Regions from separate parts of the Rhizobium sp. BK491 genome, predicted to be linked through region 3. Evidence: predicted binding sites of a transcription regulator. Region 3 holds the regulator's gene; each other region holds the start of a gene.

Region 1 (4,600 bases), on a different contig from region 3:
GTCCTTGGCATCGGCCTTGCGGTTGATGCCAACGTTCTCATCAACGAGCGCATCCGCGAAGAAACCCGCAAGGGCCGCGGCGCCTTCGCCGCCATCGACAATGGCTTTAAGAAGGCCTATTCGACGATCATCGACGGCAACATGACAGCCCTCATCGCCGCCGCGATCCTGTTCTACTTCGGCTCCGGCCCCGTTCGCGGCTTTGCCGTGACCATGGGTCTCGGTCTCATTATCTCGATGTTCACCTCCGTCGCCTTCGTGCGCGTCGTGATGATCGCCATCACCCGTGGCCGCAAGCTGAAGGTGATCAACATCAGACCGCTGATCCCCTTCAGCCCCTATGACAAGCACATCCAGTTCATGAAGGCCCGCTTCTTCGGCGTCACCGTCTCGGCGATCCTGTCGATCGCCTCGGTGGTTCTGTTCATCCATCCGGGCCTCAACTACGGCGTTGATTTCCGCGGCGGCATCCAGATGTCGGTCAAGACCAAGGACGCAGCCGATCTGTCTACGTTCCGCGAGGGCTTGAACACGCTCGGCCTCGGCGAAATCGCACTGCAGTCCTTCGGCGACAACAATAGCCTCCTTGTCCGCGCTCAGCGCCAGGACGGCGGCGAAGAGGCGCAGACGGCAGCTGTGACCAAGCTCAAGGCCGAAATCGTCAAGATCGACCCAAGCGCGACCATCGAAGGCACCGATGTCATCGGTCCAAAGGTCTCGGGCGAGCTTGCCTGGGCCGGCATCCTGTCGGTCGTAATCGCCAGCCTGGCGATGCTCGTCTATATCTGGGTGCGGTTCGAATGGCCGTTCGCGGTCGGCGCCATCGTCACGCTGGTGCTCGATGTGACCAAGGCGATCGGCTTCTTCGCGATTACCGGCCTCGATTTCAACCTGACGGCCATCGCCGCGATCCTGACGCTTGTGGGATATTCGGTGAACGACAAGGTCGTGGTCTATGACCGCATGCGTGAAAACATGCGGCTCTACAAGTCGATGCCGCTGCGCGACATCATCGACAAGTCGATCAACGAGACCCTGGCGCGAAGCCTCTATACCAATGCCACCGCCTTCCTGGCGCTGGTGCCGATGGCGATCTGGGGCGGCAGCGCCGTCTCCAGCTTCGCGATCCCGATGGTGTTCGGCATCCTCGTCGCCGGCGCCTCATCGGTCTTCATCGCGGCGCCGATCCTGCTGTTCCTCGGCGACTGGCGTCGCCGTCATGCCAAGCCGGTCGCCAATGACACGGCGTCGGCAGTCGGCAAGTCCGGTAAGGACAACAAGCAGATTCCTGCTGCTTAACACATGAAAAGAGGACATGCCCGGCTTCCGGGCATGTCCTCCAGCCGCTTACGAAATCGGCGGCATATGCAAAGGCAAGCCCGGACGCGGGGCCGTAATCTTTTCTACAACTCCGTTTTCCTGCTCGCTGACGAGCAGATGCTTGCCGTCCACGGTGAAGGCGATATTGGCCGGCCTTGTGCCGTCGGTGCGGATATGGCCGGCCATTTTTCCCTCGGTGTCCACCATGGAAATTTCACCCAGGCCGTACATGGCACAATACAGCATGCCACTGCGATCAAAAGCGAGGCCTGCCGGTCCGCGCAGCGCATTGACGGCAGGGGATGTCATCGACTGGACAAACATTTCCTGCCTGCCGCCCACGACTTGCCGATAGATTTTTCCGGTCAGCGTTTCGCTATAGTAGAGCAATCCGTCGGTACCGAAGGCAATACCGCTCGCAAAGAGCAAGCCGGCTGCCAGGACCCGGATGACCCGGCCCTCCGACGGATCGATCTGATAGACGCAGCCATTATAAGCCGCCTTGAAGAAATCGGGATGGATGTGGCCGCCTTCGAGAAGATTGGCAAGGCGGATACCGGAATCGATCATATAAAGCAGGCCGTCAGGTCCGAAAGCGAGTGCATTCGGATGGAGAAACGGACCATCGGCGCTGCCTTCAATGACCTGCAGGACGCGGCCTTGCGCCGACAATCTGACAAGGGAATTCTCCGGGCCATTGGCAACCCAGAAACATCCGTCACCATCCGCCGCAATCCCCATCGGCCAGCCGCCGACCCGGCAAAGTTCCTGCGGTACGCCGCTTGCGTCGAAAAGTTTCAGACAGCGGCGACTGGCATCCATTTCTGCGACCGCGAGGCGGCCGTCCGGCAAGGCCACGAGGCCGCTAGGCAGACGCAGCCCGGTGGCAATCGTTTCGTTCATGTTTTGAAACCTTCATTCTACGCATTACGAAGCCCCAAAAACTCAAAATGCTGCGCCGAAATGATACATAAGCACGAAGAAGATCCTTTTCGAGCCGGGCGAATGCAAATCCCGATAAGATTCTTGCGCCAGAGGTCACATCCGCGTGCGAGCCCTGCTAATCTTGACAGGCTTTAGCGATTCGGAACATCCATAGAACGTTCCTATATCTTCGCGTTTGCGATTCGCCGCATATCGCGCTCCGCGCCGGCCGCCGGAGGTAGTCAGGAGAGTTAATGACCGCCGCCTATCTGGAAAAGCTGAACCCGGAGCAACGGCTGGCGGTGGAACACGGCACGACTGTAGGCGACGGTCATATTGCCGGGCCTCTGCTGGTCATCGCCGGAGCCGGCTCCGGCAAGACGAATACGCTTGCGCATCGCGTCGCGCATCTGATTGTTAGGGGTGCCGATCCGCGCCGCATCCTGCTGATGACCTTTTCGCGCCGCGCCGCCGCCGAAATGGGCCGCCGCGTCGAGCGCATCTGCCGCGAGGTACTGGGAGCGAATGCCGGCATCACCGCCGATGCACTTGCCTGGACCGGTACGTTCCATGGTATCGGCGCGCGCCTGCTCCGGGATTATGCAGAACAGATCGGCATAGACCCGGCGTTCACGATCCACGACCGCGAAGACAGTGCCGACCTCATGAATCTGGCGCGTCATGACCTCGGTTTTTCCAAGACGGAGAACCGCTTCCCGACCAAGGCGACCTGCCTTGCTATATATTCGCGCTCCGTCAATGCCGAAGCGCCGCTCGACGGCGTGTTGCGCGACTTCTTCCCATGGTGCACCATGTGGGAGCAGCAGCTGCGCGATCTTTTCGCCTGTTATGTCGAGGCAAAGCAGGTGCAGAACGTACTCGATTACGACGACCTGCTGCTTTACTGGGCGCATATGCTGCAGGAGCCGCTGATCGCCGAGGATATCGGCAGCCGCTTCGATCATGTGCTTGTCGACGAATATCAGGACACCAACAGGCTGCAGTCCTCCATCCTGCTCGCCCTGAAGCCGGATGGCCGGGGATTGACCGTCGTCGGCGACGATGCGCAATCGATCTATTCTTTCCGTGCCGCAACCGTGCGCAACATTCTCGATTTCCCCAAGGCTTTCACGCCATCGGCCGACATCGTGACGCTCGACCGAAATTACCGCTCGACCCAGCCGATCCTAGCTGCAGCTAACGCCGTGATCGATCTTGCGTCCGAGCGCTTCACCAAGAACCTGCGCACCGAGCGGCAGAGCGCCGAGCGGCCGCGGCTGGTAACGGTGCGCGACGAGGCCGATCAGGCGCGCTACATCGCCGATCAAATACTGGAAAATCGCGAGGGCGGTGCAAGGCTCAAGCAGCAGGCGGTGCTTTTCCGCACTTCGAGCCATAGCGGCCCGCTGGAAGTGGAGCTCACTCGCCGCAACATTCCCTTCGTCAAGTTCGGCGGGCTGAAGTTTCTCGATAGCGCCCATGTCAAGGACATGCTGGCGGCGCTGCGTTTCGCCCAGAACCCGCGCGATCGCGTAGCGGGGTTCCGCCTGATGCAGCTCCTGCCCGGCGTCGGCCCTTCGACAGCACGGCGCGTGCTCGACCAGATCGGCGAAGAGGCAAGCCCTATCACGGCACTCACAGAACTCCCGCCGCCGCCGCGCACGGGAGACGACTGGACCGCCTTTGTCGAGACGATGCGGGAGGTCAAAAGCGGGAAGGCCGGCTGGCCGGCGGAAATCGGCCTCGTTCGCCAATGGTACGAACCGCATCTGGAACGCGTACATGAGGATGCATCGACCCGCCAGGCGGATCTCGTCCAGCTCGAACAGATTGCCGCGGGCTACGGCTCGCGTGAGCGCTTCCTCACCGAGTTGACGCTCGATCCACCCGACGCCACCAGCGACCAGGCGGGTGTGCCGCTACTCGATGAGGACTATCTGATCCTTTCCACCATCCATTCCGCCAAGGGCCAGGAGTGGACGAAGGTCTTCATCCTCAACGCCGTCGATGGCTGCATCCCCGCCGATCTCGCCGTCGGATCATCCGCCGAAATCGAGGAGGAACGACGGCTGCTCTATGTCGCGATGACGCGGGCTAAGGACAATCTCGATCTCGTCATTCCGCAGCGGTTCTTCGTGCACGGCCAGCATGCGCAGGGCGACAAGCATGTCTTCGCCTCGCGCACCCGCTTCATTCCGGCAACATTGCTGCAATTTTTCGAGGTCTGCGGCTGGCCGCAGGCACGGGCTGAAAGCGCTGCCGCCATTCGGGCGCGCGAGGTGCGCGTCGATGTGGGTGCGCGCATGCGGGGCATGTGGCGGTGAGTTGGGGTTATTGAGGCCGGCAGGTCAGGCAT
Region 2 (4,600 bases), on a different contig from region 3:
CAGCCGGCTCAAGCAATATGCCGAGACGCTGAAGACGCCTTTCTTCGGCGCGTTGGTCGATTATGCCGAGGAAGGCAATCACCTCTGGACCTGCCCGGGGCACAATGGCGGCATCTTCTATAGCCGCAGCCCCATCGGCCGCGTGTTCATGGAGCATCTGGGCGAGGCGGTCTTCCGCGACGACCTCGACAATTCCGTGCTCGACCTCGGTGACCTCCTGACCCACGAGGGGCCAGCGCTTGCCGCGCAAAAGGAAGCGGCCAAGATTTTCGGCGCCGAAAAGACCTATTTCGTGCTCAACGGCACCTCCACGTCAAACAAGGTCGCCCTATCAGCCCTCGTCACCGATGGCGATCTCGTGCTGTTCGATCGCAACAATCACAAGGCCGCCCATCACGGCGCCCTGATGATCTCGGGCGGCATTCCGGTCTATTTGCCGACCAGACGCAATCTTTATGGCCTGATCGGTCCCATGGATTTCGCTGAAATGGACGAGGACGCGCTGCGCGAGCGCATCCGCACCCATCCGCTGGTGAAAGATCCGGAGGCCTACAAGAAGCCTCGCCCGTTCCGCGTCGCGGTCGTGGAACAGTGCACCTATGACGGCACCATCCACAATGCCGAGATGATTCTCAAACGGATTGGCCATCTCTGCGATTACATCCTTTTCGACGAGGCCTGGGCCGGCTTCATGAAGTTCCATCCGCTTTATGCCGGGCGCTTTGCCATGGGTCTTTCCGACCTCGGCCCGGATGCGCCGGGCATCATCGCCACGCAATCCACCCATAAGCAGCTGGCAAGCTTCTCACAGGCTTCCCAGATCCACATGAAGGATAGGCACATCACCGGCCAGAAGCGCCGCGTGGAGCACCGACGCTTCAACGAAAGCTTCATGCAGCACGCCTCGACATCGCCCTTCTATCCGCTGTTTGCCTCGCTCGACGTCGGCGCGCAAATGATGAAGGGCCGCTCGGGCGAAGTGCTTTGGGACGACACGATCCGCCTCGGCATCGAGCTGCGCAAGAAAATCCGCGCCGTGCGTCGCGAATTCGAGGAGAAGGAGCATCGTCCCGAACGCCGTTGGTTCTTCGAGCCTTTCGTGCCAGACCGCGTTGCGATCCCGGATGTATCGAGCCCAGGCGCAGTGCATGACGTGTCGTGGGAAAGCGTCGCGACCGACCAACTCGCCACCAATCCCGCCTTCTGGCACTTGACGCCCGATGCGGCATGGCACGGCTTTTCCGGCATGGAACCGGGTTTTGCCATGACGGACCCGAACAAGCTTACCCTGCTGACACCGGGCTTTGATCGTCGGACGGGGAAATACACGGAACACGGCATACCGGCGCCGGTGGTCGCGCAATATCTGCGTGAAAACCGTATCGTCGCGGAAAAGAACGATCTCAATTCGCTGCTCTTCCTCCTCACCCCCGGTGTCGAAGCCAGCAAGGCCGGTACGTTGATCAGCGGCCTTGTCGCCTTCAAGAAGCTTCATGACGACAATGCGCTGCTGGAAGAGGCAATTCCGGAATTCTATCGCCGCCGTCCGGGCCGTTATGCGGGCGTGCGCCTGCGCGATCTTTGCGCTGAGATGCACAATTTCTTCCGCCAGGCCGATGTCAGCGCGCTGCAGACAAAGCAGTTTTCCGCCGAACACCTGCCGCCGATCGCCATGTCGCCGCACGATGCCGCACGTTGCCTTGTTCGCAACGATGTCGACTATCTGCCGATCGACGCCATTGCCGGCCGCATCGCAACGACGCCCTTCGTCGTCTATCCTCCGGGGATTGCGACCATCGTGCCGGGCGAGCGCCTGACGGAGCAGGCAAAGCCCATGATCGACTATCTCAAGATGTTTGAAACCTGCTTCAACACCTTCCCCGGTTTCGAGGTGGAGATTCAAGGCCTCTATCGCGAGATTGATGCAGCCGGCAAAATCCGGCTCTATACCTACGTCGTCGCGGAATAGGCTTGGAATTCAGGTTCGGACATGAAGCAGGATAAAACAATCATCGTTCGCCCGTCCCGGGAGAGCGACGTCGATGCCATGCTGGCAATCTATCGCCGCCATATTCACCGCGGCGTCGAGGCCGGAGTTGATGATAGCGATACGCCGCAGCCGGACGATCTGCGCGAACGGCGCAAGAATTTGAAGGACAAACGCTTCCCGCATGTCGTTGCGATCGAGGGTGAGAAGGTCGTCGGCTATGCCTATGTGGTGCTGTTCCGCAAGCGTCCGGCCTATCGCTATACCGTCAAGCATTCGATCTATGTGCATCACGACCATGTTGGCCAAGGCGTCGGGAGCCTGCTCATGCGCGGACTGATCGACGCCTGTGCCGCGGCCGGTTTCCGGCAGATGATCGGCTATATCGATGCCGACAACGCGGCGTCGCTGGCCTTGCACGAGCGCTTCGGCTTCGTTCGCGTCGGCCTGCTGCCGGCGGTTGCCTATCGTTACGGCCGCTGGGCCGATACCGTGATGGTCCAGCGCTCGCTCGGTCCCGGCTCAACCACGCAGCCGCCTCCGCCGCCGCTGTCGACCCGCTGAAGCAAAGGGGGCTTATACCGGCTGCGTTTGAGCTGGCCTGAAACCCAGCACGAAATCCACGACTTTCGACGAGGACATTTCGCAAGGCTTGAGGGTGAGGCTGGCTCCGGAGAGCACATAGAGATTGAAGCTGACGACATCGGTCCCGCCAAGCTCCTCGCCATAGAGCCAAACTCGCTTCCCCTCAGGCGATCGCTTGACCGTCACACCCCAGGGGCGATCTTGGAAGCGACCCTCCGAATAGCCATCAGACAGCTTCGCAAGCGCATGTTCGAAGTCCGACAATTCGGACGCCAGCAGCGCATCGTTCGTCATGGCGCCAGGCATTCGTCACATATGCCGCAGCCGTCCTCATCCATCTTCCGTGCCGATCGGTGCCTTCGGCAGCATAGGCACGCGGTTCCGTTAGATCGAGATTCCTCGTCATGCTCGGGCGGAAGGATTTCCATCGGCAGGTCGGAAAGGGGTTCGGTTGCGATTTGGCCCATCTTGAGGCTCCGTATTGGGGGATAGACAAGAGATAAGAAGCCTCGAAGGCATCTCCAAGGTGGCACTTGCGAATGACTGTCACAGAGCGATTTTCCCGCATCTCTCCGGTACGACAACGGAGCCGGTTTGATATCGTGATCAGGGATGATATGTTCTGTATTTGTTTCAGATTCTATAATTGAAGAGTCCATGCTTGAACCTGCAGCATGATGACCGAGATCGTCATGAACGACACCAACACAAACCCTGTTCGGAAGATCATCCATGTCGATATGGACGCATTCTATGCGTCGGTCGAACAGCGAGACAATCCCGAGCTGCGCGGCAAGCCGCTTGCGGTCGGCGGGTCTGCGGCGCGCGGCGTGGTCGCAGCCGCAAGCTACGAGGCCCGCGCCTTCGGGGTTCACTCGGCGATGCCTTCGATCACGGCGAAGCGCAAATGCCCGGACCTGATTTTCGTGCCGCCGCGCTTTGACGTCTACAGGGCAGTGTCGCAGCAGATCCGCGAAATCTTCGCCGAATATACTTCGATGATCGAGCCGCTCTCGCTCGACGAGGCCTATCTCGACGTCACCCAGAACCACAAGGGCATGGAGATCGCCACCGAGATCGCGCTGGAGATCCGGACCAAGATCAAGCAGGTCACTGGTCTCAATGCTTCTGCCGGCATTTCCTACAACAAGTTCCTCGCCAAGATGGCAAGTGACCTCAATAAGCCCAATGGTCAGGCTGTCATTACGCCGAAGAACGGGCCGGCCTTCGTCGAAACGCTTCCCGTCAAGAAATTCCATGGCGTCGGACCAGCGACCGCCGAGCGGATGCACAAACTCGGCATCGAAACAGGGCTAGACCTGAAGTCGAAATCCCTCGCCTTCCTGCAGGAGCATTTCGGAAAGGCAGGCCCATATTTCTACGGTATCGCCCGCGGCATCGACGAGCGCCAGGTAAAGCCCGACCGGATCCGCAAATCCATTGGCGCGGAAGATACGTTCGCCGAGGATATCGACGATCTCGAGCTGGCGACGGCGGAGTTGAGGCCCTTAGCACAGAAGGTCTGGCGCTACTGCGAAACAGGCGGTTTCAGCGCCAAGACGGTGACCGTGAAGATCAAATATTCGGACTTTACCCAGGCGACACGCAGTCGGACAAGCTCCTTGCCGGTCGCAGACGGCGGCGCCGTTCTTGAGACAGCCTCGGCGCTTCTGGCAACCGTTCACCCGTTTGCCCGGCCGATCCGGCTGCTTGGCATTACGCTTTCTTCTTTGACGAACGAAGAGGCCGACGATGGGAGATCACAGCCTCAGCTCGATCTCGGCATCTGAGAGGTGATAACCTCCCATCCGCCATCTGGCCGCGCTCGGCATTCCCTTGGCCGAGGGACCGTAGAGCCGATTGAGGCTCAGCCAGGACAGGACGCGCCGTCGCGGGCACCTGATCACGCATCGGGTTCCCCCTTCACGATCTACCGGCAACGCCGCTCAGCAAGACCGCTTGCGCTTCATCATCGCGTTCAGCTTCTCCGCCCCGGCTTCGTCGACGGGTGTATAGACGATCATGCGG
Region 3 (4,600 bases):
ACCGGGAAGCCATATTCCTTCTTCAGGTCTTCAAAAACCTCCAGCGCCTTTTCCAGGCCGATGCCCCTCTTGCCGGACAGCGAAGTGCGGTTGGCCTTGTCGAAGGAGGACTTGTAGACGAGGCCGATGCCCAGCTTGCCGCAAAGTTCCTTCAAAACGCCGGCAACCATGAAAGCATGGTCGCGGCTTTCCATCTGGCAGGGACCGGCGATCAGCGACAGCTTTGCAGTATTGGAAAAAAGGACCTTGGAGGCACCCTCGCCGACGGTGACTTCGGAATTTGTGCTCATTTTATCTCCTCAAAGGCGAACAATGCGCCCTGACCGGGCGCCAACCTCGCCAATAGACGATTGTTCTTACGCGTATAGGTGACGCCGTTAGCAGTGAAATGCGACGATGTCACGGAAAGATCGCGCGTTTTGAAAAGGATTGCCCGCGCCCTGAGCCCCGGATCATTCGTGCGAACAGGCAGATCATAGAATGCCTCCATTCCTTCGGGCGTCAAAATCTCCAGATCGGCATTGGCAGTCCTGATTGTCAGGCCAAAGGAATGCTCCATAATGCGTGGGGCGCCGACAACCTCTTCGAAGAAACCGCGATAGACCGCCGGCTTCGGCGCGCAAAGCGCTACCCGCGCGATACCAGTCACGCCGTTCTCGTGACGCTCGAGCGCGCTGCGATCAGCCGGCAGCGGATTGATGCGCTGACAGCAGAAAGCGAGAAAATCCGGCGCGCGCAGATCGGCGGCAAAGGCAAGACGAAAGCCTGCCGTGGTTTCGGTTCCATCCGGCATCTTCATCGGACGGGAGAAATCCAGCATTCGCCCCGCCGAAATCGCCGCCGCGTTGAAACGCTTGTCATCCGCCACCGCATCATCCGTACCGAATACCACGGCCGAGAAGCCATCATCCCCCACCCGGAAACGATAAGCCTGATCGCGCGCGACGAAAACATTGCCATCCACGATGCTCTTCTCGCATTGCTCCGGAGATGCGACGCCCAGAGGTTCGAGATAGGTTTTATCGGCAAGGAAGACGCAGGCATTCTGAGTGCCAAAGGGATGGCGCGCATCTGGAGCCACCGTGAAACCGAGCTTGCCGAGGCGTTCGCGCGCCAGAGCGATATTGACGGTCGGCAGCACGAGATGATCCAGCGGATGCGGAGACGAAATCATGGCTTCTCCTGTTTGCTTGCGGAAGCAGATTTGCGCCCATCCCCCAAGCAATTCAAGATGGAAGGACGGAACATCCCGAAGCACACGACATGGATTGAAGGCGATCTCGCAAACGTGATTGCTGATTCTCTCCCATAGCCGGCTTATGCAGTAGTGTGGCACTTTGATCCAAATGCTGGGCGCACGGACTGAACGACAAGGCCCTGGGAGCGAACAGAGCGGCATTTCTCATATTTTTCCATGGGTTAACGCAGATATGGCGCCTCGATGTTCCGATCCGATCTATTCGCAAATGGTAATTATTTAACTGGCCCCACAAGGCTTTACCGAAATTTAAGCACTTGCGGAACACATATGGAACATATAGTGTCCGTTCTGGATTTGTTTCACGGCTTTTCTTGATTCTGGGGTTCCAAGACGATGTTGACGCGCAAGCAGCAGGAACTGCTTCTCTTCATTCACGAACGCATGAAGGAATCCGGTGTTCCGCCATCCTTCGACGAGATGAAGGATGCACTGGATTTGGCATCCAAATCCGGCATTCACCGCCTGATCACGGCGCTGGAGGAGCGAGGTTTCATCCGCAGGCTGCCGAACCGGGCCAGAGCGCTCGAAGTCATCAAGCTTCCCGACGCCTATAATCCGAGCCTGCAACAGCGCCGCGGTTTTTCGCCCAGCGTCATCGAGGGCAGCCTCGGCAAGCCACAGCCCGTTGCCCCGCCCGCTCCGTCGAAAGTGGCAAATGACGATCACAACGGCTCGGCGTCCGTACCCGTGATGGGTCGCATCGCAGCCGGCGTTCCGATCTCCGCCATCCAGAACAATACGCACGACATTACCGTTCCCGCCGACATGCTCGGCTCCGGCGAACATTATGCGCTTGAAGTTCGAGGAGATTCGATGATCGACGCCGGAATTTTCGACGGCGATACGGTCATTATCCGCAATTCGACCACGGCCAATCCCGGCGATATCGTCGTTGCACTCGTCGACGATGAAGAAGCTACCTTGAAGCGCTTCCGTCGCAAGGGTGCCTCCATCGCGCTGGAAGCCGCGAACCCAGCCTATGAAACCCGCATCTTCGGGCCGGATCGCGTCAAGGTTCAGGGCAAGCTCGTCGGCCTTATTCGTCGCTATCACTGACCGGTGAATTGTCCAGAACTGGTGGTGCCTTTGCAATTGGCGCGTTAAATTTGCCGGTGCGCCAATCATAAGTTCGATGCCTGGTCCATGGGCGCTGCGGGTTGTTGAATGCGGCGGATATAATGGGTTTGTCTGAGGTAAGCACCATTTCGATGGAGCCGGTTTTGCGCAATGTCGCACCGGTTATGAGCGTTGCTCCGGAGCGGCAATGGTCCAGCCGCAGCCGGATTGGCGTCACGATAATATTCCCGGTGTCGCAAGCCGTGGGCAGATAGGCTGCGTTCTCGATGGTGACCAATATCGCGCCGTTTTCGAGCATGGCGACACACCATGCTCCCTTCTGACAAGCAAAGCTGCCTTGCATGGTGCGGTCCAAAGCTTCTTCCATTGCTGTGCGGACCGCCTTCTGCTCGGCATTGCTTAATCGCTTATGCCGATCCGTCTTGCTGATCTGCGGAAGCCGGCTATCGGTCGGAAGCATGGTCGGCGGTTGATGTTCGGCCGCGACCAGCGCTTTCTGCCATTGCTCGAAGATGAAGGCCTGCGGTCTCTCGCGATTGGTGGCGAGGATATCGTCCTGGCGCAAGGCAACCAGAATGCCATCTTCCGAGATCATCAGATCCGGCTTCGGCACACCAGAGCCGAACGCGGCTACACCGACAGATGACAGCAGCAGCAACAGGCCCAGATGGCGAAGCCGGGTCCGCAGCATGCTCATGATCAGGAAGCCGGCGATGAAAGTCGGCATCAGCCAGCCGGGCTGGCGGCCAAAGGTAATGTCACCTCCCCACCCAGCCACCGTTTTTGCAATAGCGATCACAAGCTCCAGTCCCTCACCGGTGACTTTCCAGAACGGTCCATCGATTCCGAAAGGCATCAGCAGCATCGCCATCATACCGAAGGGCATGACGATGAAAGAGACGACGGGCATGGCCGCAAGATTGGCAGCAAGTCCATATGTCGCCAACCGGTGAAAATGCTCGATCGAGAAAATGGCCGTCGACGCACCGCCGATGAACGAGGTCGACATCACACCTCCAAAGAAGCGCGTGACGAACAGTAGCGGACTTAACAGACGGATGCGCGGCAGGATGTTTTCGCGATGCCGCCGTCGTTTCCAGAGCGAATAGCCTGATACCAGCGCCAGCGTAGCGGCGTAAGACATCTGGAAACTCGGACCGAGTACCTGAGACGGTGACAAGACTAGGATGACGATGGCTGAGAGCGCCACATTGCGCAAGCTGATGGATGGCCTGTCGAAAAGTACGGCCACCAGCATGATCGCCATCATGATGAAGGCGCGTTCGGCGGAGACGCCGAATCCGGAAATGAGGTAATAGGCCGTTACCGTTAGAAGCGCGCCGAAGGCTGCGAACTTCTTCGTCGGCCAAGCCTGGACGACGCCGGGAAACAGGCTGAACAAATAGCGCAGACCGACATAGAAGATGCCAGCCGACAACGCCATGTTGAGACCGGAAATTGCGATGATGTGGGTCAGGCCGGCAATTCTCAGAGCCTCGGTCGTATCCTTCGAGATCGCACGTCTCTCATCGGTGACAAGCGCTGCTGCAAAGGCGCCGGTATCTCCGGGCAAGGTTTGCCTGATGCGGTCGCCTATGCTGTTGCGCAGGCCAGCGAGCCAGATATCGGCCGCATCCAGTAGCGAGCCGGCAACATTGTCACCGGATGGCGATAATAATTCCGGCGTTCCGTAGGCAAAGCCATTCGCGCCGATGCCGTTGAAATAGGAGCTGAAGGCAAAATCGTTGAGACCCGTCAATGCCGGTCCGGCCGGAGGCGTCAGGCGCGCCCTGCCCCGGATTCGATCCCCCAGATCGAACGGCTCCGCCTGCTTGCGCACGAAGACCGTAACCCGCTGCGGCGCGCGACGGATAGAGGGTTTTTCCGTTGCCTCGACGCGGACGATATAGCGCCAGCGCCCATTGTCATAGAATTCCCGTCGCTCGATCTGCCCGGTCACGGTCGTCGTCACGGCCGAGTCGAGCATGACGGTGGAAACCCGCCAACTTTCCCACTGCGCGAGCGCCATGCCCAGGCAGATGAGCATACCGGCGAAAAGCGTGTGATGAAGCAGCCTGCCCGCATCGCGCTTTAGCAAAAAACCCAAAGCAAACAGAACGAGGCCTGCGAGAAACGCCTGCGGAGGCGGATCGACTTGCGCCTCGAACCAGATAATCGCACCCAAACCCATATAGATCGGCGCGAAAAGAACAGCACGGCCATGGGCCGCCTCCTCCGCAATCAAGCCGAGAACAGCGGTTC

The links. Region 3 encodes LexA, which represses DNA repair genes until DNA is damaged. Its sites were predicted from a motif close to TGTTCNNNNTGTGTTCNG; they were not measured.
Region 1: FHX05_RS10185 (ATP-dependent helicase) is a predicted target of LexA. The motif match lies at 2,406-2,423, and genes of this name have one in related genera.
Region 2: dinB (DNA polymerase IV) is a predicted target of LexA. The motif match lies at 3,191-3,208, and genes of this name have one in related genera.

Annotation. Positions count from the first base shown of each region.
Region 1 covers NZ_JACIAR010000002.1:472,034-476,633, reverse strand. Annotated here, with positions in the region: gene secD (protein translocase subunit SecD) at 1-1,299, shown strand, start outside; gene FHX05_RS10190 (SMP-30/gluconolactonase/LRE family protein) at 1,348-2,223, opposite strand; gene FHX05_RS10185 (ATP-dependent helicase) at 2,499-4,568, shown strand.
Region 2 covers NZ_JACIAR010000003.1:42,709-47,308, reverse strand. Annotated here, with positions in the region: gene FHX05_RS14665 (Orn/Lys/Arg decarboxylase N-terminal domain-containing protein) at 1-1,969, shown strand, start outside; gene FHX05_RS14660 (GNAT family N-acetyltransferase) at 1,991-2,551, shown strand; gene FHX05_RS14655 (hypothetical protein) at 2,564-2,878, opposite strand; gene dinB (DNA polymerase IV) at 3,247-4,362, shown strand; gene FHX05_RS14645 (helix-turn-helix transcriptional regulator) at 4,519-4,600, opposite strand, start outside.
Region 3 covers NZ_JACIAR010000001.1:187,958-192,557, reverse strand. Annotated here, with positions in the region: gene kdsA (3-deoxy-8-phosphooctulonate synthase) at 1-290, opposite strand, end outside; gene FHX05_RS01050 (VOC family protein) at 287-1,174, opposite strand; gene lexA (transcriptional repressor LexA) at 1,595-2,317, shown strand; gene FHX05_RS01040 (ComEC/Rec2 family competence protein) at 2,298-4,529, opposite strand.